DNA from 3 places in the Devosia sp. 1635 genome. Region 3 is predicted to be linked to each of the others. Evidence: predicted binding sites of a transcription regulator. Region 3 holds the regulator's gene; each other region holds the start of a gene.

Region 1 (9,931 bases), on a different contig from region 3:
GTGCTGCCACCATGAAGATGATCAGCAGCACCAGCATCACATCCACCATCGGCGTGATGTTGATTTCGCTCATTACCGCTTTCTTGCGGCCGCGCCGACGACGCCCGCCGCCGCCGCCGCCTGAAGCTACGCCCATGCCCATGTCAGCGGCTCCGCGCTTCGAGTTGGCGGCTCAGAATGGTGGAGAACTCGTCGGCAAAGCCTTCGAGCCGCCCGATCATCTTGCCCGCATCAGCGGAAAGCTTGTTGTAGGCGATAACCGCGGGGATAGCGGCCACGAGGCCAATGGCCGTTGCAAACAGCGCCTCGGCAATGGGGCCGGCCACAACAGCCAGATTGGTGTTTGACGACGCGGCAATGGCGGTGAACGCATTCATGATGCCCCACACCGTGCCGAACAGGCCGATAAAGGGGCCGGCGGAGCCAACAGTGGCCAAAAAGCCGAGCCGCTTTTCGAGGTTCTCGCTTTCGCGCGAAATGGCGACATCGAGCACCTTGTCGAGCCGCTGCTGCATGCCGACGAAAGAAGCCGCGTTCTGCTCGTGGCTGCGCTTCCATTCCTTCATTGCGGCAACAAACACGGCGCCTAGCCCACCCGAAGTGCGCTCGGACTGCTGCTGGTACAGCTCCTCCAGCGATTGCCCCGACCAGAAGGTGCGCTCGAAGCGGTTCATCTCCGCCTGCATGCGGCGATAAGTGAGGGTCTTGTCTATGATAATGGCCCAGCACCAGACCGAGGCCGCAAGCAAGCCCAGCATCACTGACTTCACGATCCAGTCGGCCGCCCAGAACAGGCCCCAAATAGATAAGTCCGTGTGCGGCGCTACTGCGCCCACCGCATCCATGGCTTCCATGTCGTGATCCTTCTGGCTGGCCTCTTGCTGCCGGCCCGTGCACCCGTGGCGATGGGGCCCAAATCTGTCAAAATTAAGAGAAAAGCCTTGCCTAACGGAGCGTTGAGAGCACCGGTGCAAGTACTACTCTTTCTGTGACTCGATTATGGTCAAGAAGAGGTTAACAAACCGCCCACCGCCGCCATGCGACGCCACGCCGCGCTAATCGGCCAGGGCGCGCAGTGCTGCCGGCAGCCGTGTCGGCTTGCCGCCCATGTTGATCGCCACCACGACGACCTGGGAATCGACCAGCAGTTCGGCGTCGCGCCACACGCCTTGGCTCAACTGCAGGCGCGCGCCGCTTGCCCCTGCCACCAGCGTTTCCACCCGCAGCACATCATCGATGTGCGCGGCCGCCCGGAAGTCGAGCTGCATGCTACGTACGGCAAAGGCCAGCCCTTCCCGGCCCAGTTCGGCATGGTGGATGCCTTGCGCCCGCAGCAACTCGGTGCGCGCCCGCTCCATGAACTTGAGGTAAGCGGCATGGTACACATTGCCGGAGAAATCGGTGTCCTCATAATAGACCCGAACAGCAAAAACATGCGGCTCAGCCATGGCGCAACCGGCTGATCTGGCGGATCTTCCGGCTCACGGCTCCTCGGGCTCCTCGAACAAGGTTGCTTGCGTCCCGATAAAGCCCTGCGGCACGCTCTTGCCCAGGTGCTGGAAGGCTGTGCCCGTCAGCATTCGCCCCCGAGAAGTGCGCTGTATGAAACCTTGCTGGATCAGATAAGGCTCGACAATCTCCTCGATCGCGTCACGCGGCTCGCTCAGCGCTGCGGCAATGGTCTCGATCCCTACGGGCCCCCCGCCATAGAAATCGGCAATCATCGTCAGATAGCGCCGATCCAGTTGATCGAGCCCGCGGGCATCCACGTCGAGCCGCAACAAGGCCTTGTCGGCAATCGCCCGCGTGATCTCGCTCGAGCCCTCGACCAGCGCAAAATCCGTTACCCGCCGCAACAGCCGGCCGGCAATGCGGGGTGTCCCGCGCGAACGGCGCGCGATCTCCAGCGCGCCGTCGGGCGCCATCGGCGTGCCCAACAGCCGGGCGCCGCGCTGCACGATCTGCACCAGCTCTTCGGGCGTATAAAAATTGAGGCGCACGGGAATGCCGAAGCGATCCCGCAGCGGCGTGGTCAACAAGCCCGCCCGCGTCGTCGCGCCCACCAGTGTGAACCGCGCCAGATCGATCCGCACCGAGCGTGCCGCCGGCCCCTCCCCGATGATCAGGTCAAGCTGGAAATCCTCCATCGCGGGATACAACACCTCCTCGATCGCGGGATTGAGCCGATGGATCTCGTCGATAAACAGCACATCGCGATCTTCGAGATTGGTCAGGAGTGCCGCCAGATCCCCGGCCTTGGCGATCACCGGGCCCGAAGTCGCGCGAAAACCCACCCCAAGCTCGCGCGAGATGATCTGCGCCAGCGTGGTCTTGCCCAGCCCTGGTGGGCCAACGAACAACACATGGTCGAGCGCCGCACCGCGCTTCTTGGCGGCCTCGATGAACACCTCAAGATTGGCACGCGCCGCCGCCTGCCCGACAAATTCCGAAAAGCCGGACGGGCGCAGTGCCACATCCAGTGGCTCATCGCGCCCGGCAACGGGAGAAGTAAGATCGGTCAAACGGATGCCCTGACTTGCGTTAGCGGGAGCACCATGGCTGTCTCCAACATCATGTTCGCCGGCTCAGCGCTGGCGGCGGAGCGGCTCGGAAAGACCATCACTGGCTCAACTCGCGCAGGCCCAGCCGGATCAGCTTTTCGGTCGCGGTATCATCCCCCTCACGGGCCACAACCCGCGCCAGGGCGGCGGAAGCTTGCGCCCCCGAATACCCCAGATTGACCAAAGCGGAAACTGCATCGGCTACATTCCCGCTAGCTGTTCCCTCGCCTAAGGCGGTCTGCAGCCCGAGCGTGCCCGCGTCAATGCCCCCGCCCTGCGGCGCCTTGCCCTTGAGCTCGGTCACCAATCGCAACGCCAGCTTGGGCCCAACCCCATTGGCCCGCCCGATCATCGCCTTGTCACCTAGTGCAATAGCGCTCGACAATTCCGATGGTGACAGGGCGGACAGGATCCCAAGCGCCACCCGCGCGCCAACGCCCTGCACGGTCATGAGGAGGTTGAACCAGTCCTTTTCGGCTTCGCTGCCAAAGCCATAAAGCCGGATCATGTCTTCGCGCACCACGGTTTCGATGAACACCACGGTTGCTTCCCCGACCCGGGGCAATCCCTGCAAAGTGCGCGACGAGCAAAAGGCCTCGTAGCAGACCCCTCCCACATCGATGAGCACATGATCATCGCCAAAGCTGTCGACGGCACCCTTGAGCTTGCCGATCATGCGCTCATCCGTGCCCGTTGCGCCGCAACCCGATGATGGGCATGGCAGATCGCGATGGCGAGCGCGTCGGCCGCGTCGGCGCCCTTGATCTTGGCCGTGGGCAGCAAGGTCTTGACCATCAGCGCCACCTGTTCCTTTTCCGCGTGCCCGGTGCCTACGATCGATTTCTTGACGAGATTGGTGGCATATTCCGCCACCGGAATGCCGCGATGGGCCGGCGTCATCAGCGCCACCCCCCTCGCCTGTCCCAGGATCAGCGCCGAGCGTGGTCCCGAGTTCACGAAGGTTTCTTCCACCGCCGCCTCATCGGGCGCAAACCGCTCCAGCAGGTCCAACAACTCCGTAAAAAGGACCGCGAGGCGCTGCGCCAATTCGCCTTCCGTGGGCGGAGTGACCGTGCCGCAGGCGATGAATTGCAGCTTGTTGCCTTGGGTTTCGATTACCCCCCAACCGCAGCGCCGCAGTCCTGGATCGATGCCGATGATTCGCACTGGTGGTGTCATGTTTCACCCATACCTGAAGGCGCTTCTCCTACCAAGCAGAAGTGAACAAAGCAGCAACGGAGCCCTGTGGAAGAAGCGACACGCGTAAAATTCCACCCATTGCACAAACCCCATTTTCAAGAAGCGCCTTCTAGGTTCGGCAATGTTCATGAAGGGGCATTAACTTATGAGCTGTGACCTGGTTTGCTGCGCCCCTTTGGCGCCGCGACGCTTCTGTGCATTGCCGCGCCTGACCGCGTTATCCCGCCCTGGGCACTCGCTCGCTTCTGCGCTCACCACCTATGGGCAGCGCCCGGAAAGGTGGGTAGCCAATGGCTAGCCCTTGTCAGGATAGCATCGGGGGGAGCGGCTCACGTACCTGGTCGAGCGTCACCCGCTGGACCGTGTTCGGCACCTTGGGCTGCGTCCTGGTTTCCGTCGGGTTCAATGCCCTGCTATTTGAAAATCTAGGTGGTGCAGCGCTGCAACGGGCGATGATCAGCGCTACGGTGCTACCCATCTTCCTGGGCGTGCCGCTGCTTTTTCTCCTGAGCTTGCGGCTGCGGCGCCTTGCCATTGCCAATCGCCGGCTGGGCATGGTCGCCCGCACGGACAGCCTCACCTCTTGTCTGAATCGCGGCGCCTTCACCGCCCAGGTGACGACGCAGTTGGCGCGCGCCGGCAGCACCCCGGGCGGTGCCTTGCTAGTGATCGACGCCGACAACTTTAAATCCATCAACGATCGGTTCGGCCACGATGCCGGCGACCTTGCCCTGACGGTGATCGCCCGGGCGATCCGCTCGGTGCTGCGGGCGGGAGATCTGGTGGGGCGGATGGGCGGCGAGGAATTTGGCGTGTTCCTGCCGGGCGTCGATGCCGACATCACTCGCGCTATTGCCGAACGCATCCGCAGCGCGGTCAATGAAGCTGAATTCGTGCCGCGCGGCACCGTACAAGCCCTGTCCGTCAGCATTGGTGGCGCTGTGTTCGGCAGCGCCATCGGTTTTTCCGAATTGTTCCGGGTTGCCGATCAGCGCCTTTATGACGCCAAGCAAACCGGCCGCAATCGCGTGACGATCGTCGCGGCCGATCAGTTCTTCCCCCAGGCCCTGCAACGCGCCTGAGGAACCTTGTCGAGGCTTAGTCGGCCAGCTTGGCCATGTCCTCGTCGCTCATCTCGAAGTTCGAATAAACATTCTGCACGTCATCGTCTTCTTCGAGCGCAGCGATCAACTTCATCAGCGTCGCGCCCTTGTCGGCATCGATGGGGGTATTGGTCTGCGGCTTCCACACGGCCTTGACTGATTCTGCTTCGCCCAGTGCCTTTTCCAGCGCGGCGGCCACTTCCACCATCGCCTCAAAGCTCGTGTAGATATAGTGGCCCTCTTCGTCGCTTTCGACGTCATCGGCGCCTGCCTCGATGGCGGCTTCCATGATCTCATCGGCACTGCCGGCGCTTGCCGGATAGGTGATCTCGCCAACCTTGTCGAACATGAACCCGACCGAGTTGGTTTCCCCCATCGCGCCACCATTCTTGGAGAAGTAGGAGCGCACATTGGAGGCGGTGCGATTGCGATTGTCGGTCAGCGTTTCCACGATGATCGCGACGCCACCTGGGCCATAGCCCTCGTAGCGGATTTCGTCATAGTTCTCGCCGTCGCTGCCGATCGCCTTCTTGATAGCGCGATCGATGTTGTCCTTGGGCATGGACTGGGCGCGCGCATTGGTCACCGCCAGGCGCAACCGGGAATTGAAAGCCGGATCGGGCATTCCCATCTTGGCGGCCACCGTGATTTCGCGCGCCAGCTTGGAAAAGACCTTGGAACGCACCGCATCGCTTTTGCCTTTGCGGTGCATGATGTTCTTGGCATGTGAATGGCCGGCCATCGGTCAGTCCTTGGGGTGTGGTGTTGTTGTGGTGGCGCGTTATAGGCAAGCCCGGCGCGAATGTGAAGCGGGCTAGAACTCCGGCAGCGCCTGCGCCAGCACCCCGCCCACCCGCACCGGCAGCACCTTGACCGCCAGTCCCGTGCGCGGATCGGTTTCCACCGCCACGCCGCACAAGGTCGCTTCCCCTTCGGCTGGCGTGAACCGGCCATTGGCAATGCCGGTGAGGAACCGGTTCAGCGGCTCGTCGGGGTCCACCCCGATCACCGAGTCGTAGTCCCCGCACATGCCGGCATCCGCCAACAGCGCCGTGCCGCCCTTGAGAATGCGCAAGTCAGCCGTCGGGATATGGGTGTGGGTGCCGACGACGAGACTCGCCCGCCCATCGAGAAAGTGCCCCATGCCCTGGATTTCGGAAGTGGCTTCCGTGTGAAAATCCACGATAATTGCGTCGGCCTGCTCGCCCAGCGGACAGGCGGCAATCGCCGCTTCCACCGCCCGGAACGGATCATCGGCGGGCCCCATGAACACGCGCCCGAGCGCGTTGATCACCAGCACTCGATGCCCATTGCGGCCCTCGACAAACATTGCCCCGCGACCGGGGGTGCCTGGCGCCATGTTGATGGGCCGCACCAGCGTCGTTTCCCGCTCGATAAAAGAGATGGTGTCGCGCTGGTCGAACGCATGATCGCCCAGGGTCACGATATCGGCGCCTGCCGCCCGGATGCCGTTGAAATGCGGCTCGGTCAGCCCGCGCCCATGGCTGGCATTTTCCCCGTTCACCACCACAAAATCAAAGCCGTAGCGCTCGATCAATCCGGGCAGGCGATCGGCAATTCCCTCGCGGCCTGCACGGCCCACGACGTCGCCCAAGAATAGAAATTTCATTATCTGCCGCCGAACTGTCGAATGCCGGTTTCCGTTATCACAGCGTCCAGCGCAATGTCATGCTCGTCCCGGGGAATGGCGTCAAACTCTTGCGCGCTGTAAGCCAGGCCGACCATCAGTGGCCGCCCTTCCCGCTCGGCAAAGCTGCGGTCATAATAACCACCGCCATAGCCCAGCCGGGTGCCCAGCCGGTCAAAGCCCAAAAGAGGCACCAGCACCAGGTCCGGGTGGGCGTGAGGCGCAAGTTCGGAGGGAGCGAGCGTGCCGAACCCCGCCGGGTAAAGCGGTGCGTCCGGCTCCCACACTCGCATCTGCAGCGGGCCGTGCGGCCGGACTATCGCCGGCAACACCACGGTGCGGCCATCATCGAGCAAGCGCAGCAAAATTGGCCGGCAATCCAGCTCATCCACCAGCGGCCAATAGCCCGCGATCACCTGGGCGAGCCCGAACCGAGGCTCGGAAAAAAACAGCTGGGTAACACTCTCGGCCGCCTGGGCCCGCGCGCCGGCGGATAACGCCGCCCGGCGGGCCTTTGCCGATTGTCGCAAGCTCGCCTTGGTGTCTTCGTTACGCTCAACAACCATAAGGCGCTTTGTTGCCTGTCGCGAAAATAAGGTGCCACCCTGGCCGTGGGATAGGCGATCCCGGGAACCTACTTACGTAGGTGGGCGCCGTATGTCCGAGCCCACGGGCCCGGTCAGGGACAGCTCCCTTTAGGATCGATAAGGCCCCGGGGATATTGGTATCCAACACGCACCGGGCAGCGCTCGACATATAGGCCTTTCGCAGGCGGGTGCAAAGGGCCGCGCAGCACAAAATCTGGCAAATCGCGGCGGGCCAATTAACCCGCTATATGTCGACCAATCCGATGGCGTCTTGGATCCTGCCGCCCTTTAACTCATTCTAGCCCTGCGCAGCCCTCTGGCGGTGTGCATTCTGGGGCCGCTCGGGACATGAACTTGGTGAAGTCTTTGCCGACATGGCGATCGAAATCCCTGGCGTGGCTGAGAGCGCTGCTCCTGATGGTGCTCGCGCAGCCCGCCGCCCTTGGCGTGGAAACCGAGTCCGCCGCGGCGTCCGCCAATCCAGAGGAGCCCGAAGAGCCCGCCCCCTCCTGCTTCACCCTCAATGACGAGCCGGTCTGCATCGCTGAAACCAGCTATGTCGCCGATGTCTGCAGCGCCATTTCCCGCTTTTCCAATCATTACGAGATTCCCGAAGCGTTTCTTGCCCGCCTGATCTGGCAGGAAAGCCGCTTCGATCCGCAAGCCATCAGCCCCGCAGGTGCCCAGGGCATTGCCCAGTTCATGCCGGGCACCGCCCGCCTGCGCGCACTCGACAACCCCTTCGACCCCGCCCAGGCGCTGGCCCGTTCGGCCGAATATCTGCGCTTCCTGCAGCAAAAATTCGGCAATCTGGGCCTTGCCGCTGCGGCTTACAACGGTGGCGAAGCCCGCCTCTCACGCTATCTGGCTGGCACTGGCGGCCTTCCGGCCGAAACGCGCAACTATGTCTCGGTGATCACCGGCCGCCCCGCCGATTATTGGCGCAACGATGCGCCCGAGCCGGTGGACTTCACCCTCGAGCCCGAAAGCCCCTTCCTCGATTCCTGCCTCGACATGGCCTCGGCCGTCAAAATTCCCAACCTGGATACCACCAACGCCGCCTGGCAGCCCTGGGGCGTGTTGATCGCCCAGCACAACACCAGCGAAGTCGCCCGCAACCGCTTCGATACCGCTCAAAGCAAATTTTCCAACGTGCTGGGTGAGGAAAAGCTACTGCTGATCACGGTGCGCAATCCCAATTTTGGGCGTCAATTGCGCTTTTCGGCCATGGTAGGCCGCCCTACCCGGCAGGAAGCCAACGCCCTATGCGAGCGCTTGATGGCCGCCGGAGGCAACTGCATCGTCCAGAAAAACGGCTCCTGAACTTATTTCTGGGGGCCGACCGCCGTTTCGTCCAACACCCCGGCGACAATTTCGAGCGAGCGCGCGGCCTGCTCGAGCTTGCCGGCAAAGCGCTGCTCGAGCGCATCCATTTCCCCGGCGATCTGCTGGCCGGCGGCGCTCAACTGCTCGATTTCAGCCTGCAACGCCGCTATGCGCTTTTCGGCTTCCGCCAGTTCATCGACCACGGCGATCCCGGCCATCACCGTCAGACGCGTATCCCCGATTTCCCCGACCACGCCCTTGATCGCATCCACCTCCCCATCAAAGCGCTTGGCCAAGCCAATCAGGTGCTTTTGCTGGCCTTCTTCGCACGCCATACGGTAGCGGCGGCCATTGATCTCGACATTGACTTCAGGCATCGCCTACTCCGCTTTGGCCAGCACTTCGCGCACGGTTTCCATGGCCGCCACCAGCCGACGCGACACCTCATGGGCGCTGTCGTCGAGGCGCTTGGCCTTGGCCGCGGTCTTGTCCAGCTCGCTTGCCAGCCGCGCCCGCTCAGTTACCAGCCGCTGCGTATCGACCTCGATGCGGTTGAGCCGCTGCATGCGCTGCTGCAGATTGGCCGAACTGGTTTCGAGTCGCGCCAAGGCACGATCAAATCGCGCTACTGCCGCGCTGATCCCGTCTTGAAGTTCGCTCTCACTCATCGCCAACAACACTTTCTGCGACCGATCATTCCAGCCCCTGCAGGGTGCCCCAGCGCCCTGTCTAATGCAACGGCCTTCCCACCCACGGCAATTGACAGGGTGGTCGAACCTGTTATGCCTCGAACCCGCCTCGGGACGCTGGCAAAAGCGGTCTTGCGTCCCGCCTTTTGTGCCACCGAAACGAGCGGACAATGACCAATACACCCCAGCAGAACGATCTGGCTAACGCCATCCGCTCCCTTTCAATGGATGCGGTGGAAAAAGCCAATTCCGGCCATCCCGGCCTGCCCATGGGCTGCGCGGATATTGCCACCGTGCTGTTCACCAAGATCATGAAGTTCGATCCCACCGATCACAAATGGCCTGATCGTGACCGTTTTGTGTTGTCGGCCGGCCACGGCTCCATGCTGCTCTACTCGGTGCTGTACCTGACCGGTTATCCGGACATGACCATCGAGGAAATCAAGAATTTCCGCCAGTTGGGCTCCAAGACCGCTGGCCACCCCGAATATCATTTCGCCCCAGGCATCGAAACCACCACTGGCCCGCTCGGCCAGGGCGTGGGCAATGCCGTCGGCATGGCCATCGCAGAGGCCAAGCTCGCTGCCGAGTTCGGCGAAAGCGTGATGAACCATTACACCTATGTACTTGCTGGTGACGGTTGTCTGATGGAAGGCATCTCCCAGGAAGCCATTACCCTCGCCGGTCACCTCAAGCTCAACAAGCTGGTGCTGATCTGGGACAACAACGGCATCACCATTGACGGCAAGGTTTCCAACGCGGACTCCACCGACCAGCTGGCCCGCTTCCAGGCCTCGGGCTGGAACACGGTGGCCGT
Region 2 (9,931 bases), 190 kb from region 3:
TAGATCTGGTTGAGGCGGCGCTTGAGGCCTTCAACTTCCTTGGCATGGATCAGGATGTCCGTCACCTGGCCCTGGAAGCCGCCGGAAGGCTGGTGGACCATGACGCGTGAATTGGGCAGCGAAGTGCGCATACCCGCTTCGCCGGCAGCAAGCAGAAGCGAACCCATGGATGCCGCCTGCCCCATCACCATGGTGGCAACGGCCGGGCGGATGAACTGCATGGTGTCATAGATGCTCAAACCAGCCGTCACCACGCCACCGGGCGAGTTGATGTAAAGCGCGATTTCCTTTTTCGGGTTTTCCGATTCCAGAAACAGCAACTGTGCGACGATCAGGCTCGCCATGTTGTCTTCGACCACGCCGGTCACGAAGATGATACGCTCGCGCAGCAGGCGCGAGTAGATATCGAAGGCGCGTTCGCCGCGGTTGGATTGCTCCACCACCATGGGAACAAGCGTGTTCATATAAAGATCGTGTGGATCTTGCATTAAGATGCCCCTTTGCTGTTCCGGATCGCGTGGAAAACCGGTCAGCCCTCTTGGTTGAAACACGGTCCGCGTCCGAAAACCGGACATCCAGGGTCCGGAGACCGTGCCATTGAAACTCGAATCAGCGCGACAGCCGATTGCAGACCATGCCGCATGTACGCGCGGTAAGGCCAGAGATAGGCGGCATTGGGGCGCGGTTCAATAGTGGAGCAACGCACAACGCATCCAAGGTAAATTGCGGGCTCGTCAGGAGGCGAATTCCACCGCCACACCGCGCTTGCGGAAATAGGCCTGCATGGTCTTGCGGCCCTGGCGATTGTTCTGCGCCAACTTGGCGGGCTCGAAGGTCGCGGCCTTTAATCCCTCGCGCTCCAGCGCGCCCTTGAGCGCGGCAATGTGAAGATCAATATCCTCGTTGTTGGCGCGCAGCGAGGCGTAAACATTGTCCATGGCTTGGCTGAGGGTCAAATCGCTCATCTTGGCCTTCCTTTAGTGTTGGCGCATGCGTTAGCGAATTTTCCCGCCCGCGCAAGGGCCAAGCTCAGCCAGCCGGTGCGCTCAGTGCGCGCAGCACCCCCGGAAGCAGCCCCGGCAGGTCTTCGCTCAGCATGCCGGGGCCACCAAAGTGGTTGGCAGCTTCAGCGTGCAACCACACGCCGGCCGCCGCCGCTTCCCAACCGGGCATGCCCTGCCCCATCAGACCAGCAATCATCCCCGCCAGCACATCGCCTGAGCCCGCGGTTCCGAGCCAGCTTGGTGCATTGGCATTGATCACAGCCCGCCCATCCGGCGCCGCCACCACCGTATCGCTGCCCTTGAGCACGACGACAGCGCCTGATTGTGCCGCAGCAACTCGCGCCCGCTCGAGCTTCCCACCAGCCAATTGCCCAAACAGGCGCTCGAACTCACCTTCGTGCGGTGTTACCACCACTGCCCGCTCCGGATTGGCCCGCACTGCCGCAAACAGTCGCTCGGGTTCATCGGCAAAACTGGTCAACGCATCGGCATCCAGCACTGCCGCAGCGCCCGAGGCGAGCACGGCCAGCACATTGTCCGCAGTTGTTGGGCCCACCCCTGCTGCTGGCCCCGCCACCACGGCATTGATCCGCTTGTCCTCCAATAATTGCGCCAATGCCTGCGGGTCCGCGGCCGGCTTGAGCATGATGGCGGTGACATGCGCCGCATGCACCGCCAGCGCCTCGGGCGTACCGGTCAGCGACACCAGCCCCGCCCCGGCACGGAAGGCCCCCAGCGCTGCTAGGCGCGAAGCCCCGGTTTGCAGCGGCTCGCCCGACACCACCACGCAATGGCCGCGGTGATATTTGTTGCCCGCCGGCTCATCCACCGGCAGCGACCAAAGCGTTGGACCATTCTTCCAGGTCTGCGCAGCGATGGGCCCCAGCACAGCCTCGGGGATGCCGATATCGCCCAGCACCGCCTCGCCGCAAAGCGCTCGTCCGGGCAGCAGCAGGTGACCCGGCTTGAGCCGGAAAAAGGTCACCGTCGTTTGCGCCTTGATGGCGATGCCGCGCACGGCGCCCGTCGCACCGTCAACTCCACTCGGAATGTCGATGCTCACCACCGGCAACCCGCTGCCGTTGACGATTTCAAAGAGGCTATGCAGTTCGCCGGCCACATCGCGATCAAGCCCGGCGCCGAGCACCGCATCCACGATGAGGTCGGCTTCCGAAATGTCGCTTGGCGAGGGCCGCTCGATGCGGCCGGTCCATTGCGCCGCCATTTGCGCCGCATCGCCCCGCAAGGCTTCGCGCTCGCCCAGAAGGCGCAACTGCACCGGCCAGCCGCGCTGCTTGAGCAGCCGCGCGACCACAAAACCATCGCCACCATTATTACCGGGGCCGCACAACACCAGCACCGAGCGCTGGTAGTAGCGCTCGACGATTGCGTCAGCCACCGCCTGCCCTGCAGCTTCCATCAGCCGCAGCGTCTTGATCCCCGCTTCGGCGGCGGTTCGGTCGGCCTCGCCCATTTGCCGCGGTGTAAGCAAAACATCGGGGTGGGCGCTGGTCATGGTGCGGCTCATGCGGGCTGGTGGACAGGCTGACAAAAAAGCCGCCCCGAAGGGCGGCTCTGGTGAAGGGCTGCGCCCTTAGTGATGGTGCTCTTCGGGGACATCGTCCTCGTCGGCCTGGATCAGCTTGGCCAGTTCGGCGCGGGTCATGGTCTGCTCGGTCTGCTCGGCCAGGCCCATGACATAGTCAACGACCTTGTTCTCGAACACGGGAGCACGAAGACCGGCCAGTGCCTGCGGGTTCTTGCGGTAGTAGTCGTAGACCTGCTGTTCCTGGCCGGGGAAGCGACGCACTTCGGCAATCAGCGCCTGCTGGTGCTCTTCGTCGGTGACATTGACTTCGTTCTTGTTGCCGATTTCGGCGACAACCAGCCCAAGGCGCACGCGACGCTCGGCGATCGTGCGATACTGCTCGCGCGCGGCTTCTTCCGTGGTGCCTTCGTCTTCGAAGGACCGACCGTGGTGCTCGATTTCGTGCACGACGCGGTTCCAGATCGTGTTGAATTCGGCATCAACCAGCTGGGCAGGAACGTCGAACTTGTGGCCTTCGTCCAGGGCATCCAGGATCTGGCGCTTGACGTGCTGACGGCTCATCGATTCCAGCGCGGACTGCATCTGCGACTTCACAGCGTCACGCAGTGCGGCAACATTCTCGAGGCCGAGGCGCTTGGCGAACTCGTCATCCAGCTCGCCGGTGTTGGGGCCATCGATATGCAGCACGGTGACCTCGAAGGTCGCCTTCTTGCCGGCCAGTTCGGCGCTCTGGTAATCCTCAGGGAAGGTGACCTCGATCTCGCGGGTCTCGTTCTTCTTGAAGCCGATGAGCTGCTCTTCAAAGCCGGGGATGAATTCGCCAGCGCCAACGGTAAGATGGGCGTGGTCGGACGTACCCCCTTCAAAGGGTTCGCCGTCAATCTTGCCGACAAAGCTCAGTCCCAGCCGGTCGCCATTTTCCACAACGGCGTCGTCGCCCTTGTCGGTGTAGCCGCGGTTCTGGGCAAAGACGCGGTTGACCTCGGCGTCGAGCTCTTCTTCGGTGATCTCGACCACTGGCTTGACCAGCTTGATGCCATTGAGGTCAGACAGCTCAACCGGGGGCAGGATCTCGTATTCAACTTCAAACGCCAGGTCGGCCTTGCCGTCGAGCACGTCGTTGATCACGGCCTGATCGTCGGGCAGGTCAACCTTGGGCTGGGCAGCCGCACGCTCGGAGCGCTCTTCGAGCGCATCGGACACGGTGGTGTTGATGGCGTCGGTCATCACTTCAGACATGGCCGAGCGGCCATACATCTTGCGCAGGTGAGACATTGGCACCTTGCCGGGACGGAAGCCCTTGATGTTGGCCTGGCCCTTGAGCTCTTCGAGCTTGGCATCAAGGCGCGTCACCAGGTCCTGGGCTGGAATGGTCACGCTCAACTTGCGCTTCAGGCCCTCATTGAGGGTTTCGGTAACCTGCATTCGGTCTTCATCCCGTTTTGATTGGTTTGGGCCAGAGAGTATATGGTGCGGGTGAGAGGGGTCGAACCTCCACGCCTTGCGGCGCTGGAACCTAAATCCAGTGCGTCTGCCAGTTCCGCCACACCCGCTAAAGTCCCGCTGGCCGGGTTGCGCGAGGGTCTAGCCTAAGATGAAACGGCAGTCAAAGCTTGATTGCGGCCGTTGCGGGCTCGGCTCGCCCTCTTGCGAACCTGTCGCCTGCCCACTTTTTGTGCATGGAGCATGAACACTGCTCATATCCCGACCCTTCTCGTCCGCTTTCCCCATAGGTTTCGCCGCAAAGGACGGCAAAAGCTTACGTTTTGGGCTTTCCCTTTGGGTTGGCACGGGTCATGCATACTGTGAGGCGGTACCAGCCTATCGTAGCAAGTGGAGGCACACGTGAAAAAGATCGAGGCCATCGTAAAGCCGTTCAAGCTGGACGAGGTCAAAGAGGCCCTGCAGGAAGTCGGCCTGCAAGGCATCACGGTGACCGAAGCCAAAGGCTTTGGGCGCCAGAAGGGTCACACCGAACTCTATCGCGGCGCCGAATATGTGGTGGACTTTCTGCCCAAGGTCAAAGTCGAGGTCGTGTGCCCCGACGAGCTGGCCGAGAAGGCAATCGAAGCGATCCGCAATGCAGCACAAACCGGGCGCATCGGCGATGGCAAGATCTTTGTCTATTCCATCGAGCAGGCCATCCGCATCCGCACCGGCGAATTTGGCGACGACGCGCTTTAAGCAGCGCGCGAGACCATCAACCAACATCCGATCCAAACAGGGGAAGACTTAATGACTACCGCAAGCGATATCCTCAAGCGCATCAAGGACGAGAACATCAAGTATGTCGACCTGCGCTTTACCGACCCGCGCGGCAAGCTGCAGCACGTCACCATGGACGTGAGCGTCGTCGATGAGGACATCTTCGAAGAAGGCACCATGTTCGACGGCTCCTCGATCGGTGGCTGGAAGGCCATCAACGAGAGCGACATGGTGCTGATGCCCGATCCGAACTCGGCCTATATGGACCCGTTCTTTGGTGCATCGACCCTCGCCATCAACTGCGACATTCTCGATCCCCTGACCTACCAGCCCTATACCCGCGATCCCCGCACCACCGCCAAGAAGGCCGAGGCCTATCTTAAGGCGTCCGGTATTGGCGACAGTGTCATGTTCGGCGCCGAGCCCGAATTCTTCATGTTCGACGATGTGAAGTATTCCAATACCCCCTTCAAGGTTGGCTTCGAGGTCGATCATCCCGAGCTACCGTCCAACAACGACACCGCCTATGAAGGCGGCAACAATGGCCACCATATCGGCCTCAAGAAGGGCTACTTCCCCGTGCCGCCGCTCGACAGCGCGCAGGACATCCGCAGCGAAATGCTCGCTGCAATGGCCGACATGGGCGTTGTGGTTGAAAAGCACCACCACGAAGTGGCTTCTGCCCAGCACGAACTCGGAATCAAGTTTGCCCCGATGATCAAGGCTGCCGATGACGTACAGATCTACAAGTATGTCATCCACCAGGTTGCCAACGCCTACGGCAAGACCGTGACCTTCATGCCTAAGCCAATCTTTGGCGACAACGGGTCGGGCATGCACTGCCATCAGTCGATCTGGCGCGACGGCAAGCCGCTGTTTGCTGGTGACCAGTATGCCGGCCTCTCGATGGAAGCCCTGTACTACATCGGCGGCATCATCAAGCACGCCAAGGCCATCAACGCCTTCACCAACCCCACCACCAACAGCTACAAGCGCCTGGTGCCTGGTTTTGAAGCTCCGGTTCTGCTGGCCTACTCGGCCCGTAACCGTTCGGCCTCTTGCCGTATCCCCTTCGGTCAGTCGCCGAAGTCCAAGCGTATTGAGATCCGCTTCCCCGATCCGCTGGCGAACCCATACCTGGCCTTCTCGGCCATGCTGATGGCTGGCCTCGACGGCATCAAGAACAAGATCCATCCCGGCGATCCGATGGACAAGGACCTGTACGAGCTGCCCCGGCAGGAGCTGATGCAGATCCCGCATGTTTGCGGCTCGCTGCGCGAAGCCCTCGACAGCCTCAACAAGGATCGCGAGTTCCTGCTGGCTGGCGGCGTCTTCGACAACGATCAGATCGACAGCTATATAGAGCTGAAGATGACCGAAGTGATCAAGTTCGAGCAGACCCCCCATCCCGTCGAGTACGAGATGTACTACTCGGCCTAAGCCGAACCCGGAGAAACAGGAAAGGGGCCGAAAGGCCCCTTTTTCTGTTATCCTCGAGCACCTGGCCCCTGCCCCTTGCTGCCCTTGGGTGGCCGCAACATCTCCTCGAGCCGATCCGCAGGCTGGATCTTGAGAAACTGTAGCGCGAAGCCCTTCTCGGTGTGACGCACGACGCGGCCGATCAGCCGACCCAATGCCACCGGTGTGCCGATGCCGGGCCTGAACGAAGCCAAGACGGCGGCACCCGAGCACGAAATGTCGGCCACGGTGCATCGCTCCTGCTCGCCGCTTGGCAGCGTCACCGTGCTTGTGGCATTTTCCGGAACAACGCGTTCAAACCGGCGGGCATCGGTGAGACCACCCTCATTCAGGCGCTTGTGCCAGATGATCTTGGCCGCAAGCCGTTCCTGGTCCTCCTGGCTGAGGTCGAACACCATCTCAAAGCCGTCCGGCGTAGAGCGGGAAACCTGAGCCGGCAGGATGCCAAAGGCGTTGAAGTAGACCGATACCCGCTCGCCTTCAAAACCCAGCACGGGGGCCTTCACGGCCGCCCCATGAGGAGAGATCGAACATAGGTGGCAGGTGAAAACCGGCAATCGCTCGATGACTTTACTGCGCCGCTCGGTGATGGCGTAGCGGCCCGGCAGGTTCGCGGTCAGGCGGAGTTCCTGACGGTCGAACACGGACTTGAGCTGTGGCACAAGCTTGTCCAGATTCGGCAGCACGGTGAAATCCTCCGCGCAGCGTCATTACTTGTGTTAACTGCGCAGAGTTCAAGTCGCACCGGCCGGCACCCGTTCCCCGCAAGTCTGGGGCAGGCTTCAGCGCGGGTTAATGCCCGCCCAAGAATAAAGCTGAAAGGCGGGGCAAGGGATCCCGCAAGGCGGGATTGCTGCACACTAGACCAGATAGAACAGCGCTGAAACTAACGCCAGGACACCCCAACGGGGGGCAGACAGATTGACCAGCCGGTACGCAATACCTGATCCGGCATAAGGCCAAACGTCGATAGCAACCGAGCTTATCGGGACCGCTTGATACGCAGTACGACAATCCCTTTGAGCTCGCATACGGCAACTCCAAACACAAAACCGTATGACCCTTGTTCTAGCAGCGCGCCTTTAAAAAAGTGCTGCCAAGAAGCAAAGGCTTGGTAAATGCGTCGCCCGATACTGGGACAACTCCCGCCCGCTATTGCGCGGGGCGCAGCCGCTCGACCGATTCGATCTCGGCAGTGCAGTAGTTGTAGTCGAGCAGATAAACCCACCCGTCGCGGGTCGCCCGCACTTGGATATGCTCGTCATAGGGTACGTTGAGGAACACATCGCTATAGCCCTGCGCCTCGACCGACTGGCGAACCTGGCGCTCATCAAGGCACAGCATCGGGCCAAGAAGAAAATCGCGTTCCTCGTCACCGAAAAAGATCCCGAACTGCGCCTGTGCCGGCAGCGGGGCCACGACCACACCAAGCGTCAAGACCAGTGCCATCAGAGTTGGCAGCGCTTTGTTCATGGCTTTACCTTCGGTCCTGTCGCAGCTTGCAGGTCAATATGTTTCACCAACGTCAACCGCCAATGGGCAGTTGCCGGGTGTTCGCTCACCGATCATTGAGGGATCTGTGGTTAAGCTCGCCTGCGGCAAGCGGCGGCTTGCGCGAGCCGTTCAGATTTCGTTCATGTACTGTTCATCTGGGGAAAGCGCCTTACATGAATGGGGCGGGCGCGCTTGCGTAACCGCAATATGGTACCAACAGTGAACACGCCGATTCGGCAGACGGGGAACATGTCGGAAGTCGAAGACCTTTTTGCAGCTGCAGCTGAGTTAGCAAGTGCACCCGCGCCTGTTGAGCGTAGCCGGCCAGCTGCGCGCCAAGCGCCCGCGCAGCACGACTATTCCGCCGCAGATATTGAGGTACTGGAAGGACTTGAGCCGGTCCGGCGCCGTCCGGGCATGTATATCGGCGGCACCGACATCAACGCCCTGCACCACCTCTTTGCCGAGGTGATCGACAACTCCATGGACGAGGCGATCGCCGGCCACGCCAGCCGTATTGAGGTCCATCTGGGCGCCGACGGCTATATCACCGTTTCCGACAACGGCCGCGGCATCCCCGTCGAAACCCACCCGAAGTTCCCCAATCGCTCGACCCTCGAAATCGTCCACACTGTCCTGCATGCCGGCGGCAAGTTCGATTCCAAGGCTTACGAAACCTCTGGCGGCCTGCACGGCGTCGGCGTTTCGGTCGTGAACGCCCTCTCGGACGACATGGTGGTGGAAGTCGCTCGCGAACAGCAGCTGCACCGCCTGCAGTTCTCCCGCGGCAAGCCCGTGGGCGAGATCCAGCACCTAGGCCGCATCAACAACAGGCGCGGCACCACAACTCGTTTCCATCCCGATCCGCAGATCTTTGGGGAAGGCGCCCGCTTCTCGGCCGCACGCCTGTTCAAGATGACCCGCGCCAAGGCTTATCTCTTTGGTGGGGTGGAACTGCGCTGGAGCTGCGACGAGGAGCTAGCCAGCGACGATGCCCCCGCTCGCGCAGTCTTTCACTATCCCGGCGGCCTGCGCGACTTCATGGCGGACCGGATCGACGGGGAAACCCGGATCGTTGACGACATTTTCTCAGGCAACCATGGCAAGCCCGGCACGCACGGCGCCACCGAATGGGCCATTGCCTGGACGCTAGGCGACGGCGGCGTTGCGTCTTATTGCAACACCGTGCCCACGCCCGATGGCGGCACGCATGAGACGGGCCTTCGGAGCGCCCTGCTGCGCGGCCTCAAGAATTATGCCGAACTGACCAAGAACAAGGCGGCCGCCAATGTGACGGCCGACGATCTGTTCGCGCACTGCAACGCCATGCTCTCCGTGTTTGTCCGGGAACCCGAATTTGTCGGGCAGACCAAGGACAAACTCGCCTCTGGTGAGGCCACCCGCATCGTTGACACGGCTATTCGTGACGCTTTCGATCATTGGCTCGCCGCCTCGCCCAATCAGGCCGGCAAGCTGCTGGACTGGGCCGTAGAACGCGCCGAAGAGCGCATGCGCCGGCGCAAGGAAAAAGAGATCGACCGCGCCAGTGCAACGCGCAAGCTGCGCCTGCCCGGTAAACTTGCAGATTGCACGCAAACTGCCGCGCAAGGGGCTGAACTCTTTATCGTTGAAGGTGATAGCGCCGGCGGCAGTGCCAAGCAGGCACGTAACCGGCAGAGCCAGGCCGTGCTGCCGCTCCGCGGTAAAATTCTCAACGTGGCAGGCGCCAGCCGGGACAAGCTCGCCTCCAGCCAGATCATTCAGGACATCATCCAAGCCCTCGGCTGCGGCACTCGTGACCGCTACCGCGACGATGATCTGCGCTATGACAAGATCATCCTGATGACCGACGCCGATGTCGACGGCGCCCATATTGCTTCGCTGTTGATGACGTTCTTCTTCCAGGAGATGCCGAAACTCATCGAAGGCGGGCACCTGTTCCTGGCCCTGCCCCCGCTTTACCGCATCAGCCAAGGGGCCAAGACGCTTTACGCCCGCGACGACGCGCACAAGGCCGAACTTATGGCCACCGAGTTTACCGGCAAGGGCAAGATCGACGTCACTCGCTTCAAAGGCTTGGGTGAGATGCCATTCGCGCATTTACGTGAAACCACGATGTCACCGAAGTCGCGCACGTTGTTGCAGGTGAAAGTGATCGACACACAAGATGCAACGAAGTTGAGCGTTGACAGGTTGATGG
Region 3 (9,931 bases):
GTGGGCACCGCACAGGCCGGCGCCGGCTTTGGCGCGGATATCGCCCCGGGCACCTGCGTGCGCATCTTCACCGGCGCGCCCGTGCCCCCCGGCGCGGATGCCGTGATCATGCAGGAGGAAGCGACCCGCACCGGCGATCGCGTCAGCTTTGCCGCCCAGCCTCCCGTGGGGCGCAGCATTCGCCCGCTTGGCCACGACTTCCGGCAGGGACAGGAGCTGATTCCGAGAGGCTCTCGCCTCACCCCCATGCAACTGGCCGTCGCAGCCGCCGCCAATTGCCCGACGCTGCCCGTTGCCGTGCAGCCGCGCATCGCGCTCCTTGCCACCGGGGACGAACTGGTGCTGCCCGGCACCGCTCTCGGACCGGGCCAGATCGTTGCCTCCAACAGCTTCGGCTTGCGGCCGCTCCTTGCGCCTTACGCCGCAGAGATCCGCGACTACGGGATCGCTCCCGACAACCGGGCGGCGCTTGCCGAGCGCCTTGCCGGCATCTTTGCCGAAGCGCCCGACTTCGTCATCACCACGGGCGGCGCGAGTGTTGGCGACCATGATATCGTGCAGGAAATCCTGCTGAGTCTCGGCGTGCAGCTTGATTTCTGGCGCATCAATATGCGCCCGGGCAAGCCACTGATGTTCGGCACTCTGGGCAAAACCCTGGTGTTTGGCCTGCCTGGCAATCCGGTTTCGGCCATGGTGACCGCCGCCGTCTTCATCAAGCCGGCGCTGCGGCGCTGGCTCGGCGTCGCCGAACCCGCCCCCTGGCACCTGCCGCTCCTTGCGCCCACGCCGCCCAATACCGCCCGGCGCCACTTCATGCGTGCCCAAAGCGTGCATTCAAGCCGAGGTGCGGGCGTGCTCCCCATCAGCGAAACCGATAGCGGTCATACCTCCTCGCTGGCCCGCGCCGATATGCTGCTGGTGCAGCCTGAATACGATCCCGGCCAGCCGGCTGGCGCTCTCGTTCCAGCCATTCCGCTGGACGGGTTCTAGGCAGAGCCAAAGAATTTTCGCCTCCACCCATGAGCGTTATTGCAGAACATAACTGGAACACCTATGCTCGTTCAGTCTTTGTTCCGATTCTGCGATTGAAGGGCTCCGATGCTGACGCGAAAGCAACATGAACTGCTGATGTTCATCCATGAGCGGATGAAGGAAAGCGGCATTCCCCCTTCGTTTGACGAAATGAAGGACGCGTTGGATCTGGCCTCCAAGTCGGGCATTCACCGCCTGATCACGGCGCTTGAGGAGCGCGGCTTCATCCGCCGCCTCCCCAATCGCGCGCGGGCGCTGGAAGTGCTCAAACTCCCCGATTCGATGAACCCCGCGCTCGGCGGCCGCAAGGCCCGCTTCGAGCCCAGCGTCATCGAAGGCAATCTGGGCCGTGTTGCCGCTCCGCCGCCGCGCTCGGGCTGGAGCGATGATTATGTGCGCCCCGTGGCCGTGCCGGTCATGGGTCGGATCGCCGCCGGTACGCCCATCGAGGCCATCCAGAGCCACTCCCACACCATCTCGGTGCCACCCGAAATGCTTGGCCCGGGCGAGCACTATGCGCTGGAAGTGCGCGGCGATTCGATGATCGATGCGGGCATTTTCGATGGCGACACCGTGCTGATCCGTCGCCAGGATGTTGCCGGGACCGGCGAGATCATCGTTGCCCTGGTGGATGACGAGGAAGCCACCCTCAAGCGGCTGCGTCGCAAGGGCAACACCATCGCGCTTGAAGCGGCCAATCCCGCCTACGAAACCCGCATCTTCCCGCCCGACCGCGTCAAGGTTCAGGGCCGCCTGGTGGGCCTGCTGCGTAAATATTGACGCCCAGGGTCGAAAAACTCTGTCCTGTCCTGCTGCGAGTGGTGGCGCAAGAACGCCAGTGCTTGGCGTTCAGGCATCCTTTGGCTGGCTTTCAGCTGGTGAAAGGAACACGGGAAGGCCCCGAGCCGATTGAAATCGGTGCCCTGCGTGAACTCGCAGAGGAGTCTGGCCTGCAGGCAGAAGTTTCGCGCACCCTGCCTTCCAGTAGTGCCATTGCAGATAAACAGCTTTGGCACTTTGTTGTGGTGATCGCCTTGGCTCCCCTGGCCGAACACTGGCGCCACTTCACCCATGATGATGGCGGTCATTGGTTCGAGTTCTTCTGGTGGCCACTCGAGCGCCAACCGGGCCCCGAATGGCACCCCATGTTCCAGCGGGCCCTCGCCCACATCGCTCGCCACGCCTAAAGCCGGAATCGGCCAAGAAACAATCTCTTCGACGGAACTCGATTGCCGCCCTAGGGTCCTCATCAGCCGCACCAGACCAGCGCCTGTGTGCCCCCTCCTTCACCCTCCCCCTTGAGGGGAGGACCGGGGTGGGGGTTTAGTCCCCTCCTCCGCGAGTGACGTTAGACCCAGCTGGCCACCTCCAGCGCGCAATCCGCTCAAGCCCCATACCCCCCGACAATAACTTATCCCCGCCCGCGCCGATCACCCGCATAGTCTCCTCATCCGCGCACCCAAGCGAGATCATGACGAGTGGTTGGTGCGCGGAGGCTGGGGGATCGTGGGTCGCCGCGATCCGGCCGGTGTCCGCAAGAGCCGTGGACCTCTATCGTCCGGTGGTCTTGGGTGAAGAATCGCGATGGCAGCTGCACTGGCCATCGGAACCCTGATGTGGCGCAGGCAGCGGTGCCCGCCAGGGTTTAGTTCGACATCCGCGGAATCTGGCATGCGCCGCAGGAGGGCGCGGGCGTCGGCACCCAGTCGCTGTTGGCGGGGCGGAGCTTCCGTTTTGCGCAACGTTTTTTGAGGCAATGCCTCGCCAACGCCGCTCCCAACCGGAGGCCTCGCGCCGACCGGAGTTTCGCCGTGCCTTGGAAACAGAAATCCCCGCCGAAGCGGGGATTTCGAAGTCGTTGGGCCTTATGCCCTAGTGGTTGTCGCGCGGCACGCCATAGGTCTGGGCAATGCGCTGGTAAGCCACTGCTGGCTTGAGTACGGCGCCATTGCCGAGCTGGTCGACCAGCCCGCGCTGGATCTCCTGCCAGGGCGTCTGGTGCGCGGGGTACTTGTAGCCGCCCGCTTCCGCCAGTTCCTGCCGGCGCGTCGCGATCTCGGCGTCCGAAATCAGGATATCGGCGGTGCCATTGTTGAGGTCGATCCGCACCCGGTCACCCGTGCGCAGGATGGCAAGGTTGCCGCCCGCTGCCGCTTCGGGCGAGGCGTTGAGGATCGAGGGCGAGCCCGACGTGCCGGATTGGCGCCCGTCGCCAATACAGGCCAGCGCGTGGATACCCTTCTTGATGAGGTAGGCAGGGGGCCGCATATTGACGACTTCGGCCGCCCCCGGGTAGCCGATCGGGCCCGCGCCGCGCATGAACAGCAGCGTGTGCTCGTCGATATCGAGCGAGGGATCATCGATCCGGTGATGATAGTCCTCCGGACCATCGAACACCACGGCCTTGCCCTCGAACATGCCGGGATGCTCGGGATTGGCAAGGTAGCGCTCGCGGAACTCGGGCGAGATCACGCTGGTCTTCATGATCGCGTTATCGAAGAGATTGCCGCGCAGCACCAGGAACCCGGCTTCTTCCTTGAGCGGCTGCTCGAAGGGGCGGATCACCTTCTCGTCCTGGATGGGGGTGTTGCGGCAGTTCTCGCCGATGGTCTTGCCGTTGACGGTGGGTGCATTCTCACGGATCAGCCCCTGCTTCATCAGCTCGTTGACCACCGCCGGCACGCCGCCCGCATGGTAGTAATCCTCGCCGAGATATTCGCCGGCCGGCTGCAGGTTCACCAGCAGCGGCACCTTGTGCCCATAGGTCTGGAAGTCCTGCAGGTCGAGCTCGACACCGATATGCTTGGCGATCGCCTGGATGTGGATCGGGGCGTTGGTCGACCCGCCAATCGCGGAATTGACCACGATGGTGTTGATGAAATTGTCCTTGGTCATGATGTCGGAGGGCTTGAGGTCCTCATGCACCATGTCGACGATGCGCTTGCCCGTGCGATAGGCCATTTCCTGGCGATCGCGATAAGGCGCGGGAATTGCCGCCGAACCCGGCAGCTGCATGCCCAGCGACTCAGCCAGCGAGTTCATCGTGGTTGCCGTGCCCATCGTGTTGCAGAAGCCGGTGGACGGCGCCGAAGACGCCACCAGCTCGATGAACTGCGCATAATCGATCTCGCCGGCCGCCATCATCTGGCGCGCCTTCCACACAATGGTGCCCGAGCCGGTGCGCTCGCCCTTGTGCCAGCCATTGAGCATCGGCCCGACCGAGAGCGCAATCGCCGGGATGTTGACCGTGGCCGCACCCATCAGCATGGCCGGGGTGGTCTTGTCGCAGCCAATGGTCAGCACCACGCCATCGAGCGGATAGCCATAAAGCACTTCCACGAGCCCAAGATAGGCCAGGTTCCGGTCGAGGCCGGCGGTGGGGCGCTTGCCGGTTTCCTGGATCGGATGCACGGGAAATTCGATGGCAATGCCACCGGCTTCCCGGATGCCTTCGCGCACGCGCTCGGCCAGCACGATATGGTGGCGGTTGCAGGGGCTGAGGTCCGAGCCAGTCTGGGCGATGCCGATGATGGGCTTGTTGCCCTGCAATTCCTCGCGCGATACGCCGAAATTCATGTAGCGCTCAAGATAAAGCGCGGTCATGTCCGGGTTCTCGGGATTGTCGAACCAGGCGCGCGAGCGCAGCTTCTTGGGCGCGCTGCCCTGCCCATTGGGGGAAGAGAAGCTGTTGTCTGCCGTCATTACCTTATTCCTCAATAGTTCCGCCGAGGCGAATACAGGCTGCTGTTTGCTACAGTTCTAGCATGTTAGTTGCAGGAGTGAACGCCAATCCTGTTGGATTTCGTCGCCCCTTGCGCTCGCAGGGCAACCGGGCGGCGTCGAATCGGCTAGGCGCAGGCCAGCGCAGCGACTAGGTTTGCCCGAAAGTGCGGGGCGGACTGCAAGAGGGGCAAGCATGAGTGAATTTGTTGATTGGGTCGGGGTTGATTGGGGCACCTCCAACCTGCGGGCTTGGGGCCTGAGTGCCGATGGCACGGTGATCGTTTCGCGCAAATCCGACCAAGGCATGGGCAAGCTGACGCGCGACCAGTATCCGGGCGTCCTCGAAACCTTGCTCGATGGTCTAGTCGGCAGCAACGGTGGCGCGCTCGACGTATTGATCTGCGGCATGGCCGGCGCGCGCCAGGGCTGGTTCGAAGCGCCTTATTTGGAAGCACCAACCGATTTGCGCGGCCTGCTTGACGGCGCAGTGCGCCCGCCCATGCCCAACAATCACCTGGCCCCGGCAATTCTGCCCGGTGTGTGCCAGAAGGCCGGCGGCGACAATGTGATGCGCGGCGAGGAAACCCAGCTACTGGGCCTCGCGACCCTGCGCCCCAATGCCCATGGCGTGGTATGCATGCCCGGCACCCATTCCAAATGGGTCAGCATGAATGGCACCCGCATTGAGCATTTCTCCACCGCAATGACGGGCGAGCTCTTCGATCTGCTGCGCCATCATTCGGTGCTGCGCTATTCGCTGACTGAAGACAGCAATGGGCCCGAGCGCGCCGAAGGCTTTGCCGCGGGTGCAGAGGTCGGCCTCGAGCGGCCCGAACAGCTCACCAGCGAGCTCTTTGCGGTCCGCGCCAGTTCGCTCCTGTCCGGCCGTCAGCCCGGTTGGTGCACCGGCTATCTTTCGGGCCTCCTGATCGGCACCGAAATTGGCAGCCGCCGTGCGCTGATCGGCGAACAAACCGTTCCCTTGATCGGCGCCCCCGCGCTCTGCGCCCTTTATGCCGAGGTGCTCGGCATGATCGGGGCACAAGGCGAAGCCGTGGATGGAACCGAAGTGGTGCTCGCCGGCCTTAAAGCTGCACGTGCCTTTATCGTCTGATTGGAGACCCCATGACCCACCGCCACCTGATCGCGATTCTGCGCGGCATTACCCCGCCCGAAACGCTTGATGTGTGCCACGCCCTTGTTGCGGCCGGCATTACCATGATCGAAGTGCCGCTCAATTCCCCCGATGCCCTGGCCAGCATTGCGCTGGCGGCCGAGGCGCTCGGGGATGACGTGATGGTGGGCGCGGGCACCGTTCTGAACAAAAAGCAGGTTTGGGCCGTCGCCGATGCCGGCGGCACCTTTATTGTATCCCCGGATACCAACCGGTCGGTTATAGAAGAAACGGTGCGCATTCAGCTGGGCTCCTATCCCGGCGTGTTCACTCCCAGTGATGCGTTCAAGGCGATCAAGGCGGGCGCCACCGGGCTCAAGTTTTTCCCCGCTGAAGTTCTGGGCCCGCGCGGCATCAAGGCGATGAAGGCGGTCTTGCCGCCCGAGCTGCCGCTTTACGCGGTGGGCGGCGCCAAGCCGGACAACTTCGGCGAATATTTCGCCGCCGGTTGCAGCGGTTTTGGCCTGGGCACCTTTTTATACAAGCCCGGCAGCACCCCCGCCGAAGTCGGCCAGCGCGCCGCCGAGGCGGTATTGGCTTATGATGGAAGGACTACAGCGTGACGCAAACGGCGAGCCTGCTGATCGACAGCAAATGCGCATTGGGCGAGGGCCCATTCTGGCACCCGGACCGCCAGCAGCTGTTTTTCCTTGATATCAATAATCAAAAGCTCTTCGCCACCTCAGCTCGGGGCAATGTCGAAGTGAGCTGGAGCTTTGACGAGAACGTCGCCGCGGCTGGCATCATCGATGCCGACAATCTGGCACTGGTCACCGAAACCGGGCTCAAGCGCTTCAATCTACAGACGGATGAGCAAAGCCTCATTATCCCGCTCGAAGCAGACGATCCGCTGACGCGCGGCAATGACAGTCGGGTGCATCCCTCGGGCGCCTTCTGGATTGGCACCATGCGCAAGGAGGAAGAAGCGCCGGGCGGCAAGCTCTATCATTACCGCGCCGGTCAACTGAGCGTGCTGCGGTCCAACGCCTCGATCCCCAACGCCACCTGCTTCACGGCCGATGGGCGCACCGCTTACTGGACCGATACCCCCACCAAAAAGATTCTCAGGGTACAGACCGATCCGGCCACCGGCATGCCGGTCGGGGAATGGTCGCTCTTCGCCGATGTCTCGGACGGCCGCGGCTTCCCCGACGGCGCGGTGGTTGATAGCGAAGGCTATCTGTGGAATGCGAAATGGGGCGGCGGCTGCGTCGTGCGGCATGCGCCGGATGGCTCGATCGACCGGATCATCGAAGTGCCGGTCTCGCAGGTCACCTGTCCTGCCTTCGGCGGCCCCGATCTCAAGACCCTCTTCATCACCACCGCCGCCAAGAATCTAAGCGCTGAACAGCTGGCTGCCGAAAAGGTGGCCGGCGGGGTCTTCTCGATCCAGGTGGATGTGCCCGGCATCCCGGAGGCGCGCATCGTCCTCTAGCCTGCCCCTTATTGTGACCTCACGCGCCAGGGGCGCGTGAGGTTGGGCACGGCAGTCCGCACGACAAAGCGCTGCTCTCCATCCTGCCATTTGAACCAGTGCACGCCGCCCCTTGCGAGATCGTCGCGGTCAATCACCTGGGCCTGCGCCCGGCAGGCAATCGGCGCCCGCAACCGCGTCACCACCAGATCGTGGCGGGCGCAATCTTCGGCGAAGGCGCCGACATCACGCACCACCGCCACCCCAAATTGCTCCGTCGCGACCACGCAACCGAGGCTGTCGCAGCGAGCCGCGTCGATGACGGGCGCAATTTCTTCCTGGTAATGTTGACCCCAGACGTCAACGGCAAAGCTGCCTGCCCGGCCGGTAAGCAGCCCCAGCCCGGTCTCGCTGCGCACCGCGACGGCTTGGGTCGTATCGGCAACCAGCACATCGGGGCGCTGATCGAGACCAAACAGCAAGATTAATGGGATCGCCGCCACCGGAGCAAGGAAGCGCCACCGGCTGGGAAAGAACGCAAACCAGGCGAGCGCCGCTAGCCCCAGCAGCAAGGCGGTTGAGGTCAGCAGCGGATTGCCGGTGAGCCCCTCGCTCCAACCCGCCACGAGGACCGCGCCGTGCACCATCCGATCGATGCCCCAGCCCATCACCGCAACAAACGGTGCTTCCAGCCCGAGCGGCATCAGCAATACCGAGAGGACGCCAAAGGGCATGATGACGAGGCTGACCACTGGCAACACCAGCACATTGCCGATCACCCCCAGGGGTGCGGTCTGCTGGAAATGATAGGCAGAGAACAGCAAGGTGGCGGTGCCGGCGATGAAGCTGGTCAGGGCGGCGGTCCCCACCGAGACGATGAGACGGGCAATACCCGCCCGGTGCACCGAGGGGGTTCTTCGGGGCAACTCATAAATGCCGATCAGCGCCACCACGGCTGCAAAGGACAGCTGGAAACTGGCCCGAAACACACTGGCGGGATCGAGCAGGATCACCACCAGCGCCGCAATGGCAACATTGCGCATGGTCAACGCCCGCCGCCCCGCCAGCACCGCGCCAAAGATCAGGGCCAGCATGATAGTCGAGCGGAGTGCCGGCACATTGGCCAGCCCGCCCGCCAGCAGCAAATAGCTGAAAGCCGCAGCAATTCCGGCCACCGCCGCGAGCTTCTTGACCGGCCAGCGCACGGCCAAACCGGGAAGGCTCGCCAGCAACAGCCGCACCAACCAGAACACGCCGCCCGCGACGATCGACAGGTGCAGCCCGGAAATCGAATAGATATGCGCAAGGCCCGAAGCTGCCATCACGTCACGCGTTTCGTCGGTAATGGCGCTCTGATCCCCCACCACCATAGCGCGGGCAATGGCGGCCGAGGCGCCTTCCATCTGTTCGTCCAGCCGGGCGCCGATCGCACGTCGCAGATCCTCGACCGAACGGCCCAGATTGAAGTCCGTCGCCTCAGCGACACGCGTAATCGCACCAGTTGCATTGCCATAGGCGCCGATCCCCGCAAAATAGGCGTGAAACTGCCCGTCAAATGCGCCGGGCAGCACTGGCCCCGGCACTGGCGCCAACCGCAACTGCCCCCGAACGGTGTCACCCGGTTGCAGCGGCGGCTCGGCCGGGATCAGCAATCGCGCCTTGTTGATCGGCGCCGATGGCGCTTCTCCCAACGGCCGCAAGGCTGAAACCACGACGCGGCGATCCTCTTGCGTCGCCGAAAGGATCTCGTCGATGACTGCCTCGTATTGCCCGTAAAGCGGGAACGGCAGCATGCCTGTTCCCCACAGCGCGCCATGAACCGGGAGAAGGCAAAAACCGCCCCAGAAGGCCGCAAACAACACCGCCAGCCGCAAGGCCGCCAGATTGCGCAGCGCCAGGCACGCCCCTAGGCAAACGGCCGCGCCGACCGCCCCGAGTGCCGAGCCCGCCGGTTCAAACGGCAGGCCCGCATAGCTGACCAGCCCGGCAATGGCAGCAAAAGGCAGGAGCACAAACACCCGTCGACCCGCCAGGGCCGCCTCCAGGGCGCGGACAAATAACAGACGTTTGGTTGCTACGACGGCGGGCAATAGCTTGGGCGAGGGAAGGATCGGGCCAGCCTGCACCGGCACCGGCGCAAGCTCCCGCGTCTGCTCCAGCGCCCCCGTGCCCTGCACCGCGGCGTCCCCTCTACTTGCGCTCGTGCTACCCTATGCTACACACGCTACCAAACCTCGTCCAACCGTTCCGGTATTCATGTCTAAAGTCGTTACCCGCTTCGCGCCTTCCCCCACGGGCTTCCTCCATATTGGCGGTGCGCGCACGGCGCTGTTCAACTGGGCCTATGCCCGCAAGCACGGCGGCACCATGCTGCTGCGCATCGAGGACACCGACCGCGAACGCTCCACCCAGGCCGCCGTCGAGGCGATCAAGGATGGGCTGTCCTGGCTTGGGCTGCACTGGGATGGCGAAGCCATTTCCCAGTTCGAGCGCGCTGGCCGCCACGCCGAGATCGCTCATGAGCTGATCGCCAAGGGTCATGCCTATAAGTGCTATTGCTCCCCCGCCGAACTTGACCAGATGCGCGA

Evidence for each region. The regulator LexA, encoded in region 3, represses DNA repair genes until DNA is damaged. The targets are predictions, from matches to a motif close to TGTTCNNNNTGTGTTCNG.
Region 1: the regulator LexA is predicted to act here: its motif matches at 3,782-3,799, upstream of ruvC (crossover junction endodeoxyribonuclease RuvC).
Region 2: the regulator LexA is predicted to act here: its motif matches at 7,858-7,875, upstream of parE (DNA topoisomerase IV subunit B).

What each region holds. Positions count from the first base shown of each region.
Region 1 covers NZ_JABAOM010000002.1:728,225-738,155, forward strand. Annotated here, with positions in the region: gene tolR (protein TolR) at 1-142, opposite strand, end outside; gene tolQ (protein TolQ) at 144-845, opposite strand; gene ybgC (tol-pal system-associated acyl-CoA thioesterase) at 1,056-1,448, opposite strand; gene ruvB (Holliday junction branch migration DNA helicase RuvB) at 1,482-2,480, opposite strand; gene ruvA (Holliday junction branch migration protein RuvA) at 2,620-3,237, opposite strand; gene ruvC (crossover junction endodeoxyribonuclease RuvC) at 3,234-3,740, opposite strand; gene HRU92_RS10375 (GGDEF domain-containing protein) at 4,052-4,843, shown strand; gene HRU92_RS10380 (YebC/PmpR family DNA-binding transcriptional regulator) at 4,860-5,606, opposite strand; gene HRU92_RS10385 (TIGR00282 family metallophosphoesterase) at 5,679-6,494, opposite strand; gene HRU92_RS10390 (5-formyltetrahydrofolate cyclo-ligase) at 6,494-7,078, opposite strand; RNA gene ssrS (6S RNA) at 7,106-7,264, opposite strand; gene HRU92_RS10400 (lytic transglycosylase domain-containing protein) at 7,517-8,422, shown strand; gene HRU92_RS20750 (cell division protein ZapA) at 8,425-8,802, opposite strand; gene HRU92_RS10410 (DUF4164 family protein) at 8,806-9,093, opposite strand; gene tkt (transketolase) at 9,285-9,931, shown strand, end outside.
Region 2 covers NZ_JABAOM010000001.1:951,889-961,819, reverse strand. Annotated here, with positions in the region: gene HRU92_RS04870 (ATP-dependent Clp protease proteolytic subunit) at 1-488, opposite strand, end outside; gene HRU92_RS04865 (hypothetical protein) at 735-965, opposite strand; gene HRU92_RS04860 (NAD(P)H-hydrate epimerase) at 1,030-2,520, opposite strand; gene tig (trigger factor) at 2,599-3,978, opposite strand; tRNA gene HRU92_RS04850 (tRNA-Leu) at 4,022-4,106, opposite strand; gene HRU92_RS04845 (P-II family nitrogen regulator) at 4,399-4,737, shown strand; gene glnA (type I glutamate--ammonia ligase) at 4,789-6,198, shown strand; gene HRU92_RS04835 (PilZ domain-containing protein) at 6,246-6,923, opposite strand; gene HRU92_RS04830 (hypothetical protein) at 7,390-7,710, opposite strand; gene parE (DNA topoisomerase IV subunit B) at 7,981-9,931, shown strand, end outside.
Region 3 covers NZ_JABAOM010000001.1:1,143,088-1,153,018, reverse strand. Annotated here, with positions in the region: gene glp (gephyrin-like molybdotransferase Glp) at 1-990, shown strand, start outside; gene lexA (transcriptional repressor LexA) at 1,099-1,812, shown strand; gene HRU92_RS05900 (NUDIX domain-containing protein) at 1,854-2,219, shown strand; gene HRU92_RS05895 (IlvD/Edd family dehydratase) at 2,905-4,734, opposite strand; gene HRU92_RS05890 (2-dehydro-3-deoxygalactonokinase) at 4,949-5,869, shown strand; gene HRU92_RS05885 (2-dehydro-3-deoxy-6-phosphogalactonate aldolase) at 5,881-6,492, shown strand; gene HRU92_RS05880 (SMP-30/gluconolactonase/LRE family protein) at 6,489-7,364, shown strand; gene HRU92_RS05875 (ComEC/Rec2 family competence protein) at 7,373-9,520, opposite strand; gene gltX (glutamate--tRNA ligase) at 9,600-9,931, shown strand, end outside.